DNA from 4 places in the Rhodococcus sp. 27YEA15 genome. Region 3 is predicted to be linked to each of the others. Evidence: riboswitches for the same ligand, from Rfam matches in the RefSeq annotation. Region 3 holds a riboswitch; each other region holds the start of a gene.
The links. A riboswitch is a leader RNA that binds a small molecule or an ion and turns the genes downstream of it on or off. The one in region 3 is predicted to bind cobalamin.
Positions count from the first base shown of each region.

Region 1: linked by a shared signal. The riboswitch ahead of ABH922_RS02355 (ABC transporter substrate-binding protein) and the one ahead of ABH922_RS00745 (CbtB domain-containing protein) in region 3 are both predicted to bind cobalamin.
Region 2: linked by a shared signal. The riboswitch ahead of ABH922_RS19105 (FecCD family ABC transporter permease) and the one ahead of ABH922_RS00745 (CbtB domain-containing protein) in region 3 are both predicted to bind cobalamin.
Region 4: linked by a shared signal. The riboswitch ahead of ABH922_RS15540 (ABC transporter substrate-binding protein) and the one ahead of ABH922_RS00745 (CbtB domain-containing protein) in region 3 are both predicted to bind cobalamin.

Region 1 is NZ_JBMHHW010000001.1:503,428-507,638, reverse strand. It holds gene ABH922_RS02360 (flavodoxin family protein) at 1,284-1,757, shown strand; cobalamin riboswitch at 1,909-2,090, shown strand; gene ABH922_RS02355 (ABC transporter substrate-binding protein) at 2,150-3,157, shown strand; gene ABH922_RS02350 (class I SAM-dependent methyltransferase) at 3,158-3,940, shown strand; gene ABH922_RS02345 (FecCD family ABC transporter permease) at 3,951-4,211, shown strand, end outside.
Region 2 is NZ_JBMHHW010000001.1:4,097,554-4,101,764, reverse strand. It holds gene ABH922_RS19110 (CoA transferase) at 1-2,094, shown strand, start outside; cobalamin riboswitch at 2,294-2,430, shown strand; gene ABH922_RS19105 (FecCD family ABC transporter permease) at 2,479-3,573, shown strand; gene ABH922_RS19100 (ABC transporter ATP-binding protein) at 3,570-4,211, shown strand, end outside.
Region 3 is NZ_JBMHHW010000001.1:160,846-165,056, forward strand. It holds gene ABH922_RS00735 (NAD(P)-binding domain-containing protein) at 1-1,143, shown strand, start outside; gene ABH922_RS00740 (CbtA family protein) at 1,202-1,966, opposite strand; gene ABH922_RS00745 (CbtB domain-containing protein) at 1,957-2,151, opposite strand; cobalamin riboswitch at 2,177-2,301, opposite strand; gene mhuD (mycobilin-forming heme oxygenase MhuD) at 2,378-2,686, opposite strand; gene ABH922_RS00755 (alpha/beta fold hydrolase) at 2,732-3,475, shown strand; gene ABH922_RS00760 (LuxR C-terminal-related transcriptional regulator) at 3,488-4,211, opposite strand, start outside.
Region 4 is NZ_JBMHHW010000001.1:3,276,204-3,280,414, reverse strand. It holds gene ABH922_RS15545 (MMPL family transporter) at 1-2,017, opposite strand, end outside; cobalamin riboswitch at 2,066-2,236, shown strand; gene ABH922_RS15540 (ABC transporter substrate-binding protein) at 2,355-3,350, shown strand; gene ABH922_RS15535 (FecCD family ABC transporter permease) at 3,350-4,211, shown strand, end outside.

The DNA of each region.
Region 1 (4,211 bases), 340 kb from region 3:
TTGTTCCCACTGGTCGAGAGGACCGTGCAGCCTCGACCGGCGCGAGAGCGAGCCCTGCCCACCCACCCGGCATGACACGTCGGCTTTCGACACCTCGCCGAGAGCTGACGCCAAGGAAAGGCCGGATACGGTCGGCAGACCGTATCCGGCCGGGGGCGTCGTGCGAGACGTGATTCGATCCTCGCTCGAAGGTCTCCGCCCGCCCTGCACTCACATCGCAGTGCAGGTGCCGCGGACGCGGTTCAGCGATGCCGTGCGCACGGCGTACCGCCCTGGCCATGGCATCGCGTGCAGTTCCCGAAAGTCCCCCAGACCTTTCCGTCCCCATTGCAGACAGAGCATTGCAGACAGAGCATTTTCCGTGCGCACAGTCACGGCACCTGTTGTCGCAGCACATGGTCGATCTCCTTTGCAATTGACACTCGAGAAACAGTCAGGTGCAGGTTCGTGGCCGGAGATGACCTGCATACCTCCCGTCAGGTGGTCGACGGCCTCAACTGCGAGCTTCGGTCGACGGGGGCGCCTGCGAGATTGCGGCAGCTTCTCGCTTGCGCAGGGCGCGGCCTACTTTCCATCGTCGAAACACGATCGACTCCCCACCGTTGACGACCCCTCACATGGAGCTCCATGCCGACATCCACAGAGTGATCTCGACATTTCCGTCCCCTCGATCCCGAAATCGCACCGATAGCGTCGGCCCTGCAGAACCCCTGAATAAGGTCTCACTCCATTCACTTCTGCCGAGAACGTTTCGACTCCTTCAAGAAGGTGGTGAAAATAGCTGGAGGACAACATAGGTCGAACAGACGACAATGCCGATTCCGCAATTTTGTTCGCAACATACGTTTCAGGTTCATCTCGCATCGACCGACTCCCGCAGATCGCGAGACGACTCGAACACCCACTCCACATCGGCACTGCAACCTGATCACCCAGCCATGAATCACTGCTACGCAATGAATTCGACTGAGAAAGAAACGATTCGGCCTCCCGTCGACGCTACATGAGGTTCCGAATCGGCAATGAACTCCTATGTACAAGTGTGTAATTCATGGAATCATCGATGATCGAAACGATGCCTGCAACACCTCGAGCGAATCCGTGCGCCCAGCCTGTCCTACCGACCGGTGCCGCACAGATCGACTCTCCACCAGGACCGCGGGCCATGGCGAAGCCGGTTCCCTTTCCGGCTAGGATGTACTCCGGGCGATTCGAACCACGGACCGAAACCAGTTCATCGCGAACGGGAACACACCCCGAACGGTAATACACAGGAGTACGTCGTGAAAGCAATCATAGTGTGCACCTCCGTTTCTCACGGCAATACGAAAAAGATCGCCGATGCGATCGGTGATGTGTTGCAAGCCCGAGTGGTCGATCCCGGGCAGTTCGACGCCACTGAACTCGCCGCCTACGATCTCGTGGGATTCGGGTCCGGCATCTACCTCGGGTCGTTCCATTCACAACTACGCGCGTTCGTCGACACGCTGCCCGCTCAGCCGCAACGCAAGGCATTCGTCTTCGCAACCAGCGGATTTCCCGAGTCGCGGATCCACCGATTTTCCGGACCAATGGTCGACTCGCTCGAGCAGAAAGGATTCGAGGTGGTCGGCGGCTTTTCCGCGCGCGCCTTCGACACCTTCCTACCGTTCAAGCTCGTCGGCGGATTACGAAAGGGTAGACCGAACGACTCCGATCTGGAGTCGGCACGATCCTTCGCCGAACATCTACGCAATGCGGTCGGTACCGCGTCCTGACAGGCTGCACTGCCGACTGCTCTCGCCTGCCGCAGGCGAGAGCAGTCGCCGGCTAACGGCCGAGCTGCGCATACCTGGCAAACTGGTAGGTGCGCGACTGCGTCGTCGAGGAGACGACGCGACCTGACCACATCCAGGCCTCCGACCTGGTGATAAGTTCCTGTACGCCAGCAGACCCCTCACACGAGGGGTCAGGGAATCCGGTGTAATTCCGGAACTGACGCGCAGCGGTGAGGGTGACCGCCCGGGCATATGCCACTGGATGAATATCTGGGAAGGCGCCTGGGTGGAACGATCCCGAGTCCGAAGACCGGCTGGCAGCAGGTGCCACCCGGCATCTGCTCACCCCGTGTCGGGCTCCGCGAACGAGCCCCCTGCGAGAATGAGCCTGTATGTCGCTTTCCCGTGCACACCTCTCCGGTGCCGCCGCCGCTCTCCTGCTCGGCGCCACCTTGATGGGCTGTTCGTCCGGCAAGGACTCCACCGCGTCGATCTCCGATTCAGTGACCGTATCCGTGCAGAACTGCGGCCAGGCCGTCACGGTGGACAAGCCGATCGAGCGTGCGATCGCCGTGAACCAACCAGCTGTCGAGTTGATGCTGGCGCTTGGCCTGCAGGACCGCATGGTCGGTTACGCGATGAGCGACGACGACGTTCTGCCGGACCTCCGTTCGGCGCGGGATCAGGTGAAGGCATTCGACACCGAGTTCCCGTCCTTCGAGAGCGTCCTCGAACGTGAACCCGACTTCGTCTACACCACCTTCAACTACACGTTCACCTCCGAGGGAATTGCCGATCGCAGCCGGTTCACGGATCTGGGGGTCAAGACGTACCAGTCCCCCAGCGAATGCTCCGGCCAGGACGCCGAGCAGGACCGGCCACTCGAGCTCGCAGACATGTACAGCGAGATCACCCAGGTGGCACAGCTGTTCGACGTCAGCGACAAGGGCAAGGAACTGATCGACTCTCTGAAGAGCCGAGCGGACACCGCAACCAAAGCTCTGGGCGCGGACGATGTCACTCTCGGTTGGTGGTATGCCGCCACCAAGACCCCGTACTTCGCCGGTTGCTGCGGCGCCCCCGGCATCATGACCGACGCGGTGGGCGCGAAGAACGCCTTCGACGACAACCGTCAGTATTGGCCCGAAATCGGCTGGGAGAGCATCCTGGACCGCGATCCGACTGTCCTGGTTCTCGCCGACCTCGATCGCGGCGGTGACGGCGACAGCGCAGCCGACAAGATCGCGTTCCTCGAATCCGATCCTGTCGCAAGCAAACTGACTGCGGTGCAAAACAAGCGGTACATCATTCTGGACGGCACCACCATGGACCCGTCCATCCGTAACATCGGCGGTATCGAGCAGGTTGCCGACGGTCTGCGCACGCTGGGCGTGATCTAGATGTCCGTCGACCACCCCTGCGTCGACCACCCCTGCGTCGACTACGCAGCGCTCGTGAAGGACTGGGACGCCCAGCAGAGCGCGTACATCGCCGGACGCGAGCAGCGTTTCGACGTCATTCTCGACACTCTCGAATTGCACTGTGCGGAGAACCCGTTCACGGTAGTGGATCTGGCGTGCGGCCCGGGTTCGCTGGGTGTTCGAATCCTGGACCGGTTCACCGACGCGTCGGTGATCGGGATCGACCACGATCCGATGCTGCTCGAATTGGCCCGACGCTCCACCACCCGCTTCGACGACCGGTTGACACTTCTCGACGCCGACCTTCTCGACACGAACTGGGCGGACGCGATCGATGTTCCGGTACACGCGATGGTCTCCACCACTGCCCTGCACTGGCTGCTCCCCCATCAGCTCGTCGAGCTGTACCGACAGGTCTGCGATGTGTTGACACCGGGTGGTGTTCTCCTCAACGGGGACCACTTCCGCTTCGACTCCCGTACACCGGTAGCCCGCCGGTGGGCAGCGCGCCACGACGAGCAGACGCAGCACACCTCGTTCTCAGGCGGTGCTCCCACCTGGGACGCGTGGTGGGAGACGGTGCGCGCAGTGCCGGGCATCGACGCGTTGGTCGCCGAGCGTGAGCGGCGGTTCGCCGGACGCGACGCCCCGCCGACCACCGCAGTGGACTTCCACGTCGCTGCACTGAACCAGGCCGGGTTCTCCGAGTCCGGAACGGTATGGCAGTTCTTCGACGACTACGTGGTTTACGGCGTGAAATGACCGGCGCGAGATGACCCGTCTGCGTCTGCGTCGGAATTCCGCTGCCGTGGCAGGGCTGTGGGTGTTCGGTGCGATCGCACTGACGGCGTCGATCGCGTGTGCGATCACCCTCGGCCCTGCCGGGCTGTCCGTCGCCGAGGTGACCTCGATAGTCTTCGGTCACCTCGGCGGTCCGCCTGCGGACGTCACGCCGATCCGTGACGGCATCGTGTGGAATCTGCGGCTACCCCGCACCGTTCTCGCTGCACTGTGTGGTGCCGGGCTAGGATTG
Region 2 (4,211 bases), 3.9 Mb from region 3:
CAGACCACGATGTACGGGCTCCGCGCCTACGTCGGAGACCGACTCGGACTCACCGCCGGCGACGTCGTGTTCATGCCGTCGCCGATCTGCCATGCCTCCGGCATGGAGTGGGGGTTGCGCACTGCGATCTACGTGGGTGCCCCGTTGGTGTTGCAGGATCGCTGGGATCCGGAAGTGGCGCTTGACCTGATCGACACGCACGGCTGCACGTACACGTTGGCGGCCACCCCGTTCATCGTCGACCTGCTCTCGGCAGCGTCCACCGGACCGGTACGGGGGCAGTCGCTGCGATACGTCGCATCGGGCGGCGCGGCGATTCCGCGCCATCTCTTTCCTCGGGTTCGCGAGACTTTCGGCGCCGAACTGTTGGCCGTGTTCGGTGCGAGCGAATCTTACGTCACCACGGCGACCACTCCGGGCTCGGCTGATCTGTTGGCGATGTCCGACGGAAATCCCTTGACTGGCATCGAGGTTGCGATCCTCGACGAGGAAGGTGATCCGGTACCGGCAGGTAGTGCGGGTGAGATCGTGACTCGCGGTCCGCAATTGTTTCTGGGCTACCTGGGGGACCCCGATCTGACTCGACGGAGCTTTCGCGGAGAGTGGTACCGGTTCGGCGACCTCGGGTTGATCGATGACAACGGCATGCTCCACGTCACCGGACGTATCAAGGACATCGTGATCCGTGGGGGCGAGAACATCAGCGTCCGTGAGATCGAGGAAGCGCTGGCTGGGCATCCGTCGGTCGACGGTGTCGCTGTGGTCGGCTACCCGGACCACCGGCTCGGGGAAAGGTGCTGTGCGGTGGTCGTGCCTGCGCCCGGGCATGCGCCTGATCTGCGTTCGTTGACGCAATTCCTGCTCGAACAAGGAATTGCAACGTTCAAACTGCCGGAGCGTCTCGAGTTGATAGATGCACTGCCGATGACGGCGACGGGAAAGGTACGTAAGGCGGATCTGCGCAGCAGGCTGGCCGAACGACACACGCCGGGGGCGCTGGCCGGGATCAGGGTCCTGGATGTGTCGATGTATCTGCCGGGGCCGTATGCGAGTTTGATGCTGGCCGATCTCGGTGCCGACGTGATTCAGGTGGAACCGCCAGGTGGAGATCTTGCGCGGTCTGTCGAACCGAGAGTCGGTTCGGACAGTGCTCTGCACAACTGGGTGGGACGGAACAAGCGCAGTCGCTCTCTCGATCTCAAGACCGAGGAGGGTCGCGATGTGTTCTTCGAGCTCCTTCGAGAGGCCGATATCGTGGTCGAGGGATTCACACCTGGGGTTGCCGATCGTCTGGGAATCGGCTATCGGCAGTGTGTTGCAGTCAAGCCCGATATCGTCTATTGCAGTGTTTCCGGTGCGGGGAACAGCGATCCGAGTCTTCGATCGCCCGGTAACGATCTCACCTACCAGGCTCGCTCAGGTTTCCTGGACCAGTCGCGAGATGCGGCGGGCGATCCGGTACCGGTAGCGCCACCCGTCACCGACATCACCGCCGGACTCCATGCGGCTGTCGGGATACTGGCAGCATTACATCACCGTGATCGGACGGGTGAAGGTCAGCATGTCGATGTCAGTCTTCTCGGTGCAGCGCTGAGTTTAGTTGCGCCACAAGTGATAAAAGCGACCTCGCCCGAACCGGTCCGTGAGGAGGACGACCATAACCGTGGACATGATCCGGCGTATCGAACTTATGGAACATCGGATGGATTGCACGTAGCGATCGGAGCATTTCAGCACAAGTTCTTCGTTCGGCTGTGCGAACTGGTGGGACGCCCGGAGCTCCCGACCCTGAGGTACAGCGATCCACTCGAGGTTGCGGCAGAGCTGGAGACGGAGTTCGCGAGCCGGACCCGCGCCGAATGGTCTGATCTACTCGGCGACGCCGACGTTTGCTATTCGCCGGTCAACTCCATCCGTGACGTCCTCGCCGACAAACAGATCGTGCTGCGGCAGGATTTCGTCGACGTGAGCAACTACGACGGCGTCGTGACACCGCAACTCCGCAATCCGATCCGGATGTCGGGGACACCGCCGCAGATGAGGACCTCGGCGAGTCCGGTATCGCCGGCAGCGTTGCAGTGGAACGAAAGGTGACGCTCACCCCCGGGTGCAGTGTCGCGCCATATTCGTGGCGACGTGTCGGCGGGCAACGCGCACTGCTGGGTGCGTCGGCTCGACGGAAAGCCCCGTCCGGGCATCGATCTCGGCCGGCGCGTACGAGAAATTCGCGACCTGACCGAGTTCCCTCCCCGCCGCCGACGCCTCGGTGGCATCCGATCCGGTGTACGGACGACCGATGATCGTCCGCTATGGTTTTGAACGTCATCAACGAGGTACTGGGAAGTCGGTGCAAACCCGACGCGGTCCCGCCACTGTGAGGTCGCCGTAACGGCGGCCGCAGCCAGATACCACCCTCGTCGACGTTGTGTCAGACCACGAGGATGGAACAGTCACACCATGAAAGTTGTAGGCGGAGCTATGCCTTCGCCAGGAGTTCAGACTCCGCGCGAACACGTACCGCAATCGCCGGTACGTGCAGTTCGGGGACGGTTGCGGGCGCGGACGGCGCTGCCCGTTCTGCTGCTGCTCACCGTCGCCTCGGCGATCTGCGCGCTGGCGTTCGGTGCGGAGATGCTGCCGGTGTCCACGGTGGTGGACGTGGTGCACTCGCGGTTCGGCGGACCAGCCGTCACCCGCTCGGAACTGGCCATCGTGTGGGGAATTCGTGCGCCGCGCGTCCTGCTCGGGCTGGTTGTCGGAGCTGGATTGGCCGTCGCCGGGGCAGTGGTGCAGACCCTGGTCCGCAATGCACTCGCCGATCCGCATCTGCTCGGTGTCTCGTCCGGAGCGAGTGTCGGTGCGACGGCGGTGATCACCACCGGCCTGTTCGCCGGGATGGGGATCTGGGCGCTGAGCCTCGGCGCCATGGTGGGGGCTCTCGGTGCGGCGATACTGGTCTTCACCATCGCCACCCTGCAGGGCGGGATCACGCCGCTGCGGCTGGTACTCACCGGAACCGTCACCGCTTCCGCACTGTCCGCGATCTCGAGCTTTCTGGTGTTGCGCACCAATGACTCCCAGGCAGCGCAGTCGGTGCTGTTCTGGCTACTGGGCTCGCTGGCCGGGGCGTCGTGGGACAAACTGTGGCTGCCGCTGGCCGTGGTGCTGGTCTTGACGGTTGTGGTGTTCGCACTGCACGGATGGCTCGACGCGCTCGCGGCCGGACCGGACGTCGCAGCCTCCCTGGGTATTCCGATCCGCACCCTGCGGAACGTGCTGTTCGGTGTGTTGGCCGCACTGGTCGGCACCATGGTGGCGGTATCGGGAGCCATTGCATTCGTCGGTCTGGTCATCCCGCACGTCACGCGAATGATCGTCGGTGCCCGGCACCGGGTGGTGCTGCCTGCAGCCGCGCTGATCGGCGCCATGTTCCTGGTGTGGGTCGATGTCATCGCACGGACGTCACTGCGTCCCACGGAGATCCCGCTCAGCGTCGTCACCGGTGTGATCGGTGCCCCGCTGTTCCTGCTCTTGCTGGGCAGGCGTCGTTACCGGTTCGGCGGCAGTTCGTGACCGGGGCGGCGACAGCGCTGTCGGCGCACGGGGTCTCGGTACGCATCGACCGACGTACGATCGTCGACAGCGTGGACCTGGAGGTGGACGCGGGGTCCGTCGTCGGGGTGGTGGGGCCCAACGGATCGGGCAAGTCGACCTTGCTGCGCGCGCTGTCCGGGCTGTCGACGCTCAGCGCAGGCGACGTGCGAATAGATGGCGTCCCGGTGCGATCCATGTCGGCGCGCACGCGGGCCCGCGCCGTGTCGTTCGTTGCTCAGGAAGAAGATTCGCCGGCCGATCTACTCGTCCACGAATATGTGGCACTCGGGCGTACCCCGCATGCCAAACCCTGGACCATCGGCGGCAAGAGCGAAGCGCTGGTGGTGGATCGGGCACTGGGAGAGGTCGGCGTCGGCGGCCTGCGCGACGCCTCGATGGACTCACTGTCCGGCGGTGAGCGTCGGCGCGTGGTACTGGCCCGCGGACTCGCCCAGGACGCCGGCCTGCTCATCCTCGACGAACCTACCAATCACCTCGACATCCGGCATCAGCTCGAGCTTCTCGATCTGATCCGGTCGCTGGACCGCACGGTGATCGTCGCCCTGCACGATCTGGATCTGGCTGCGTCCGTGTGTGATCGGATCATGGTCCTCGAC
Region 3 (4,211 bases):
GACCACCTGCCGTACATGCCCTTCCCCGAGAACTGGCCGGTGTTCGCTCCCAAGGACAAGATCGGCGACTGGCTCGAGATGTACACCAAGGTCATGGAGGTTCCGTACTGGAGCTCCACCACCTGCACCTCCGCGTCGTTCGACGAGAAGACGCAGGAATGGACCGTCGAGGTCAACCGTAACGGCGAGCAGTTGACGTTGCGTCCCAAGCAGTTGGTGATGGCGACCGGCATGTCCGGCAAGGCGAACGTCCCGACGTTCCCCGGTCAGGACAAGTTCCTCGGCGATCAGCACCACTCGAGCAAGCACCCCGGCCCGGATCAGTACGTGGGCAAGAAGGTCGTCGTCATCGGCGCGAACAACTCCTCGCACGACATCTGCGGCGCCCTGTGGGAGAACGGCGTCGACGTCACGATGGTGCAGCGCAGCTCGACGCACATCGTGAAGTCGGATTCCCTCATGGACCTCGGTCTGGGCGATCTGTACTCGGAGCGCGCACTGGCCGCCGGGATGACCACGCACAAGGCGGATCTGACCTTCGGTTCGCTGCCGTATCGGATCATGCACGAATTCCAGATCCCCGTCTACGACGCCATCCGCGAGCGCGACAAGGACTTCTACGATCGTCTCGAGAAGGCCGGCTTCGACCACGACTGGGGCGACGACGGCTCGGGCTTGTTCATGAAGTACCTACGACGCGGGTCGGGCTACTACATCGACGTCGGTGCAGCCGAACTCGTTGCCAACGGTGACATCAAGCTTGCCCACGGCAACATCCGTGAACTCACCGAGAACAGCGTGATCCTCGAAGACGGCACGGAACTGCCTGCCGACGTGGTGGTCTACGCAACCGGTTACGGCTCTATGAACGGGTGGGTGGCAGATCTGATAGGTCAGGACACCGCCGACAAGGTCGGCAAGGTGTGGGGCCTCGGCTCGGACACGACCAAGGATCCGGGGCCGTGGGAGGGTGAGCAGCGCAACATGTGGAAGCCGACGCAGCAGGAAGCGCTGTGGTTCCACGGCGGAAATCTGCATCAGTCGCGCCATTACTCGCTGTACCTGGCCCTGCAGTTGAAGGCCCGTTACGAGGGGATCCCGACCCCGGTCTACGGACTTCAGGAAGTACATCACCTGACCTAAAAACTGCTGTGCGCCTTTGTCAACCCCCGAGGGTTGACAAAGGCGCACAGCAAACGGGTCAGCGGACCGCGAACTTGCGAGCGATCTCGGAGTTCTTGGTGGCCCGGTCGGTCAGGAAAGCGAAGGCCAACCCCAGCACCAGCCAGAGCGTTGCCTGGGTGGCGAGGGACGAGAGTCGGAACTCCCAGAGCAGGGTGGCCGGGAAGTCGGAGCCCACCTCGTTGACGCCGGGAAGTGAGATGTATCCGATCGCGACGATCACCAGGAAAGCTGCGACCGGAGCGGCGATGCGCACGGACAGGAACTCGTGTCCGGCGACGGCTTTCGCGGCAGCTGCGGCAGCGGTGACGGCCAGCAGTCCGAGGATCACGGCAGCGAGCCACAAGAGGGTTCGCTGGTTGATGGTGTCGGGATCACCGACGGCCGGAGGATTGGCCGGGTACTTGAAGAACGGTACGGCCTCGATGGCCAACCAGCCTCCGACGGCGATGATGATCGCCAGTAGCGGTCCAGACATTGTGGTGATTCGACGACCGTAGTGGGCGACGACGGCGAAGATCGCTCCCAGCGCGAGCCCGGCCAGCGAGGTGGCCAGGAACAGGCCGCCACGTTGGCCGTCGCGACTGACTAGCGGGGCTTCTTCGTCACCGTGGGTGTGACCGGCGGATCCGTCGGCAGCACTGTCGGCCTCTTCGATCGCGATGGCGGCATTGACGTGCGGCTCACCGAGCACGAACGCGACACCGCCGGCAAGGATGCCTGCGATCAAACCGGCCAACAAACCACGAATGAGAAGCTTCGTGAAATTGTCGACTAGTGGCACGGCAGGCCCATCAGGTGGCGTCCGTCGTGCATGAGTTCATGCATGTACATGCCGGTACGAGATATCGCGCCCTGGTCGAATCCGACCACGTAGAGCGCGAGCATCGAGAGCAGCACCACGGCTGCGGCGATCCAAGCGAGTCGAGCCGAGTCGATCGACGAATCGGGAGAATAGGCGAGAGCCATCGAAGCCTCCTGGGATTTTCGCGTCCCCTAGGTCCATGCGATGGCCGAAGTATCTGGCTGTCTGGGCGTGCGGGACGCCCAGAATTACAGTGGCGCGACCGCTCCGGGCTTGCACCGGATTCCTGTCGAACCATCGCGTTAACAAGCGAACTTTGGCACTACGGCCCGCTCGTGTCAACGCGTGAGGAGGATTGTGCTCGCAACGCGAGCACAATCCTCGACCGGATCAGCTCTTTGCTGCCACGTCCAGGACAACTTCGAACTCGAGCAGCGATGCGCCCGAGGCTACCGGCTTCGCGCGTTCGCCTGCATGAGCTTCACGAGCGGGGCCGTCACGCCAGTCGGCGAATGCCTGCTCGGACTCCCACTGCGTCACCACGAAGTAGCGGCTCTCACCGGCGGTGGGGCGAAGGAGTTGGAATCCGAGGAATCCGGGAGAGTTCTCCACGGCGTGAGCACGCGCTCCGAACCGCTTCTCCAATTCGGGGCCTGCACCCTCGGGAACTTCGATTGCATTGATCTTCACGACTGCCATGGAATCGACATTACCTGTGTGTCCTGCGCGCGTACGGTGACACTCGTGTTGCATGACGAAGGTGGGAGCGGCAGGCCGATTCTGTTGTTGCACGGACTGATGGGCAGTGCCCGCACCTGGCGTCGGCACGTCCCGTGGATTCGGCAGTTCGGTCACGTCTACACCTTCGACGCGGCCGGCCACGCACGACCGGCACCGGCCGAACTGACCACGGAAGCGTTCGTCGAGGATCTTACGTCCGCCGTCGCGGAGATCGGCGAGCCGATGATCGTGATCGGGCACTCGATGGGTGCGCTGCACGCCTGGTGCTTCGCGGCTGCACACCCGGACAAGGTGACGGCGTTGGTGCTCGAGGACATGGCCCCCGACTTTCGGGGGCGCACCGCTGCGGATTGGGCGCAGATGGTGGCGGCGTGGCCGCAACCGTTTGCATCGGCGGACGCCGTGACCGATTTCTTCGGCCCGGTGGCCGGGCAGTATTTTCTCGACTCGTTCGAACGCCGCGACGACGGCTGGTACCTGCACGGAGATGTCTCCACTTTCCGCGACATCTCCGAGGAATGGGGTATCCGACATTTCTGGGATCAGTGGAACGCGGTGTCGGTTCCCGCACTGCTCGTCGAGGGCGAGTTCACGATCACCCCGCCGGGGCAGATGCAGGAGATGGCACGGCGACCCGGCACTCGCTACGTGCGTATCGCCGACGCCGGACATCTCGTTCACGACGATCAGCCGGAGTCTTACCGCGCCGCTGTGACGGATTTACTCGTCGAACACCGTCGATCCTGAGTGGTGTTCGTTTCAGAGCAAGCGCAGTTCCCGCGCGTTGGCAATGGCCTCGTTCTTGTTGTGCGCGTCGAGCTTTCGGTACATGGTCCGGAGTTGGGTCTTGACGGTGTTGACGGATACGAAGAGTTTGTCGGCCATCGCCGCCGACCCCAGCCCCAGCGACAGCAGTGCCAGCACGGTGCGTTCGCGCTCGGTCAGAGAGACTATGTGCACCGATGGTGGGAAAGGTTCCCGGTGAAGGGAGTTCCGAAATTCGGCGAGCGCGGGCGAGTCGGTTTTCGCTGCTGATTCCAGGCGGTCGACGTCCGCTGCGGTAATGGTCGAGAACGGCCGGAGTAGTCCCGTCTGGTCGGCGATGCTGCACGCTTTGGACCAGGCGTCGGTCGCGTATCGCTGCTCTCCCAGCGCGTCGTGTGCAACTGCTTGGACGAGTAGGGTTTCCATGTGCGCGCGCGGATACGAATCACGTGCCCAGTCGAATTGGTGGCATAGTGCGATGGCGGCCTCGGGGTGGCCGGTTCGTTGACGGAGTCGAGCGACCGACGTCAACGTCCACGGGTTGGACGCGGGATCGACGATGCGCTCGGCGAGGGCTGCCGCCTTGTTGCCTTCGCCCAGCGCCAGCAGTAGATCTGTCTCGGTGGACCTCATGAGCGGTGTGGCGAACGCCGACGGAGTGCATTGCTTCGCGTGTGCCGCCACGGCGGTTTGTAGCAGCGGCAGAGCGGTGAACGCG
Region 4 (4,211 bases), 3.1 Mb from region 3:
GGATGACCGTTGCATCCACGATGAGAGCCACGATCATGCCGACGCCGAGGAACTTCATCACCGACAGTCCGGACATCGCGAAGGCGCCTGTCACCACGATCAGCAGCAATGCGGCCGCCGTCACGATGCGTCCCGTGCGCTCGGCCCCGAACCTGACGGCCTCTTCCGTGGTCGCACCACCGTTTTTCGCTTCGACCATGCGTGACATCAGGAAGACTTCGTAGTCCGTGGACAACCCGAAGACGACTGCCAGGATCAGTACGACGAACGTCGCCTCAAGCGGTGTCTGACTGACACCGAGCAATTGCACTCCGTGACCGTCCTGGAAGACGAACGTCAGGACGCCGAATGTGGTGGCCAGACTCAGAGCTGCCATCAGCACGGCCTTGATGGGCAACACCACGGAACCGAACGCGAGGAACAACAAGATCAACGTCGAGCCCACCATGATGAGAACCATGACAGGCAGCCAGTGCAAGACGGCGTTGTTGCCGTCGTCGATCATTGCCTGACCGCCGCCGACCAGGAGTCGGGTTCCGTCCGGAGCCGAGATGGCCCGCAGATCGGTGACTGCGGCGCTCTGCGACTCCGGAGTGGAGCCTTCACTGTAGAAAGCCTGGACGGCCACCAGTTTGGCCGTACTGGCGACCACGATTGCCTGGCCGATACCGTCCACCTGTCCGGCGGCTTCGGCTATCGCCGCGCCTTCGGCAGGATTGAGCGTCGAGGCACCTTCTGCCTGCAAGATCAGCGTGGCCCCGTTGCCGGTCTGCGGAAAGTCGTTGACAAGGGTGTCCGTCGCGATACGAGCTGGATCATTGTCCGGTAGAGCGGTGTACGAGAGTTCGCCCAGGCGTGCACCGAGAAGCGGCGACGCCATTACCAGAAGAATGGCGACGATGGTGACGGAGACGGCGACGGGGCGTTTCATCACCCAGGAAGCGACTCGACCCCAGAACCGTTGTGAGCGTTCCTCACCGCGTTGGGCGGCATCCTTGCGCCAGGTCCAGGCATTGATGCGATGGCCGAGGACGGCCAACAAAGCCGGAACAGCGGTGAGCGAGAGGACTGCCGCGCTGAGCACTGCTGCGATGGCTCCGAAGCCCAGGGACTTGATGACCTCTTGGGGAAAGACGAGCATGCCGCTGAACGCGCAGATGAGAAGTAATCCGGAGAACATGACTGTTCGACCCGCGGTGAGAAGGGTTCGTCTCGCAGCAGCACCCGGTTCCGACCCCGCATTCAATTCCTCACGGAAACGGCCGACGACGAACAGTCCGTAGTCGATGGCCAGTCCCAAGCCCAGCAAGGAGGCGACGTTGATCGAGAACGACGACACCTCGGTCAACAACGTCAGGAGCCGAAGCACTGCGAGAGCACTGAGAACGCTGAGGATTCCGACGAATACCGGGACCGCCGCCGCGACGATCCCACCGAAGATGAACACCAGCAACACCAATGTGATCGGGATGGCGATGGCCTCGGCGACCACCAGATCCTGTTCGAGTTTGGTGTTGAACGCAATGCCTACCACGGTGTTGCCCGCGAATTGCGCATCGGCTCCTGGCACGTCGAGGGTGGTGAGCACATCGGCGAAGCCCGCAGCGGTGACGCCCGAGTCCGGTGCCAAGGTGATGGCGACGGCGCCGGTTCGTCCGTCGTGCGAGAGCAGGTTTGCGCGGGTGGTGGCGTCGGCAGTCCAGTAGGACTTCACCGCTGCCGTCGGTACGTCGGCCTCAAACGCGTCGATGACGGTGTTCACCGCCGGACCGATGTCGTCGAGGCTGCCGCCGTCGGACGGGGTGTAGAGAGCGATGATGTCCGGGGTCTGCGGTCCGAGGTTGTCCTCGATGATGTTCGCGACCTTCGCGGAGTCGCTACCCGGATCGATGAATCCGCCTTGACCGAGTTTGCCGAACACTCCCAGGCCCCACACACCGCTGATGAGAACTATCAGAACCGCGAGGGACAGAACCCACCATTTTCGAGCTACGACGATATGGGCCCAGCGTGTCATTGATCAACTCCGGTGTGGTGACGGTTCGGTTCGAGGTCGACTGTAGTGGTCGTTTGGTCTTCTTCCGGAAGCGTCGTGCATACTGCTTTCAAGCACTTGCAAGCCACGCGTGTGGGGGAAGCCGGTCCGAATCCGGCGCTGACCCGCAACGGTAGGTCGGCACTCGGTATTCGCCGGGTGCGGACGAGCCCGATTACCCGCCGGGTGGTGTGCGACATCCCATTCGTCGTGGTCTACGAAACGGAAGTCCAGCGGGAGCTCTGGCCCGTGACGGTATGTGGGCCCGAGAGTTCGCCGGGTTCTCCTTCGTGGCTCTGAGCCCCCTTTCGAGGTCCTCGTGTCACCGAAATTCACCCCAGTTCGCGCCGCAGTGTCGTTGTTCGCGGTCGCTCTCGTCGCTGCCGGTTGTTCGAAGGGCGATGCGGCCCAGGACTCGGCATCCACCGAATCCTTCGCGCAACCAGTCACGATCACCAACTGTGATCGTGAAGAAACCTTCGACGCACCTCCACAGCGCATCGTCACCATGAACAACCACGTCACCGAGGTACTCATAGAGATGGGCGTCGGGGATCGGATCGTCGGAATGGGTTACGGCAATGCCACTCCCACGCCGGAAACCGCAGAACAGTTCGCCAAGATCACCAACCTGGCCAAGGAGTACCCCACTGCAGAACAGATACTCGATCTGGACCCGGATCTGATCGTGGGCGGCATGAGCAGTGCCTTCCAAGAGAAGGAAGGCCGGTCCCGAGAGCTGTTCGCGGAGCGGGGAATCAATACCTTTCTGTTCTCCGAATATTGCGGTAAGGGATTTCCGGACATCTCGATGCTCGAGAACGATTACTCGCAGTTGGGCCGAGTTCTCGGTGTCGAGGAAGGTGCTGCTGCGGTAACCGAGCAGGTTGTCGGCGGACTTGACGCGGTGAAGGCTGCTGTTGCCGACACCCCGGTCGTGCCGACCTTCTTCTACGACGGCGGCAAGGACGTGCCGACGACGATCGGTGGAGTCGGTGTCGGTCAGTTGGTAGGCGACTACGCCGGGGCATCGAACATCTATTCCGAAGGTGAGCGGCCATACGTCAAGACCACGTGGGAAGTTGTCGGTGAACGCGCTCCGCAGGCGGTAGTCGTCCTCGACTACGGCGACGAGTCCGCCGAGCAGAAGATCGATTTCCTCAAGTCGCACCCGGTCATGGCTACCACTCCGGCCGTTCAACAGAATCGGTTCGTGGTTGTCCCGCTCTCCGACTTCTTCGAGAGCCCCCGTCTGGTGCGGTCGGCTCAAACCATTGCAGCGGCGCTGCATCCGGGCGTGGTCACGACACCGTGATGCGCACCCGGTCCGGGTACTCGGCGCTACTGCTGGGGCTTGCCGTAGCTCTGGCTGTGGTGATGGGATTGGCAGTCTCGTTCGGCTCGGTACGTATTCCGGTCGGCGACGTGTGGGCCATAGTCGGCTCGCGCATGCTCCCGGGAAGTTTCGAGACCTGGTGGACACCGGCGCGGGAGTCGATTGTGATCGACTCCCGCCTGCCCCGCGCGCTCACCGCCGCGGTGGTCGGCGCGTCATTGGCCATGGCAGGCGCCGTGGCGCAGGCCGTCACCCGAAATCCCCTGGCCGATCCGTACCTCCTCGGTGTCTCGTCCGGCGCCGGGTTCATGGTTGTGCTGGTCAGCGTTCTCGGTATCGGATCAGGTGTACTCGGTGTTTTCACCATTCCGGTGGCCGCTTTCGTCGGCGCCATGATTCCGCTCTTCCTCGCCTTGCTCATCGGCGGCCGATATCCACAGCCGACGGCGATCATCTTGGTGGGTGTGGCGCTGGGGCAGATATTTTCGGCCCTCATCACCTTCGTCATGCTCGTCGTGGCAGACGAGCGTCATATCACCGGCCTGATGCACTGGCTGGCGGGTGGATTCGGTGACGCCCGCTGGTCGACACTGACGTTTCCGACGCTGACCCTGCTGGTGATCGGTATTGCCCTGTTGCTCAGTGCCAAATGGATGGACGTGCTGCAGACCGGTGACGACGGCGCTGCGGCTCTCGGTATGAACGTGCGCCGTTTTCGGGTGCTGTCGTTGCTGGCAGTGTCCGTACTTGCCGGAGCCGCTGTCAGTGTTGCCGGTGGTATCGGATTCATCGGGTTGCTGATTCCGCACCTTGCGGGATTCATGGTGGGTACCAGGGCGA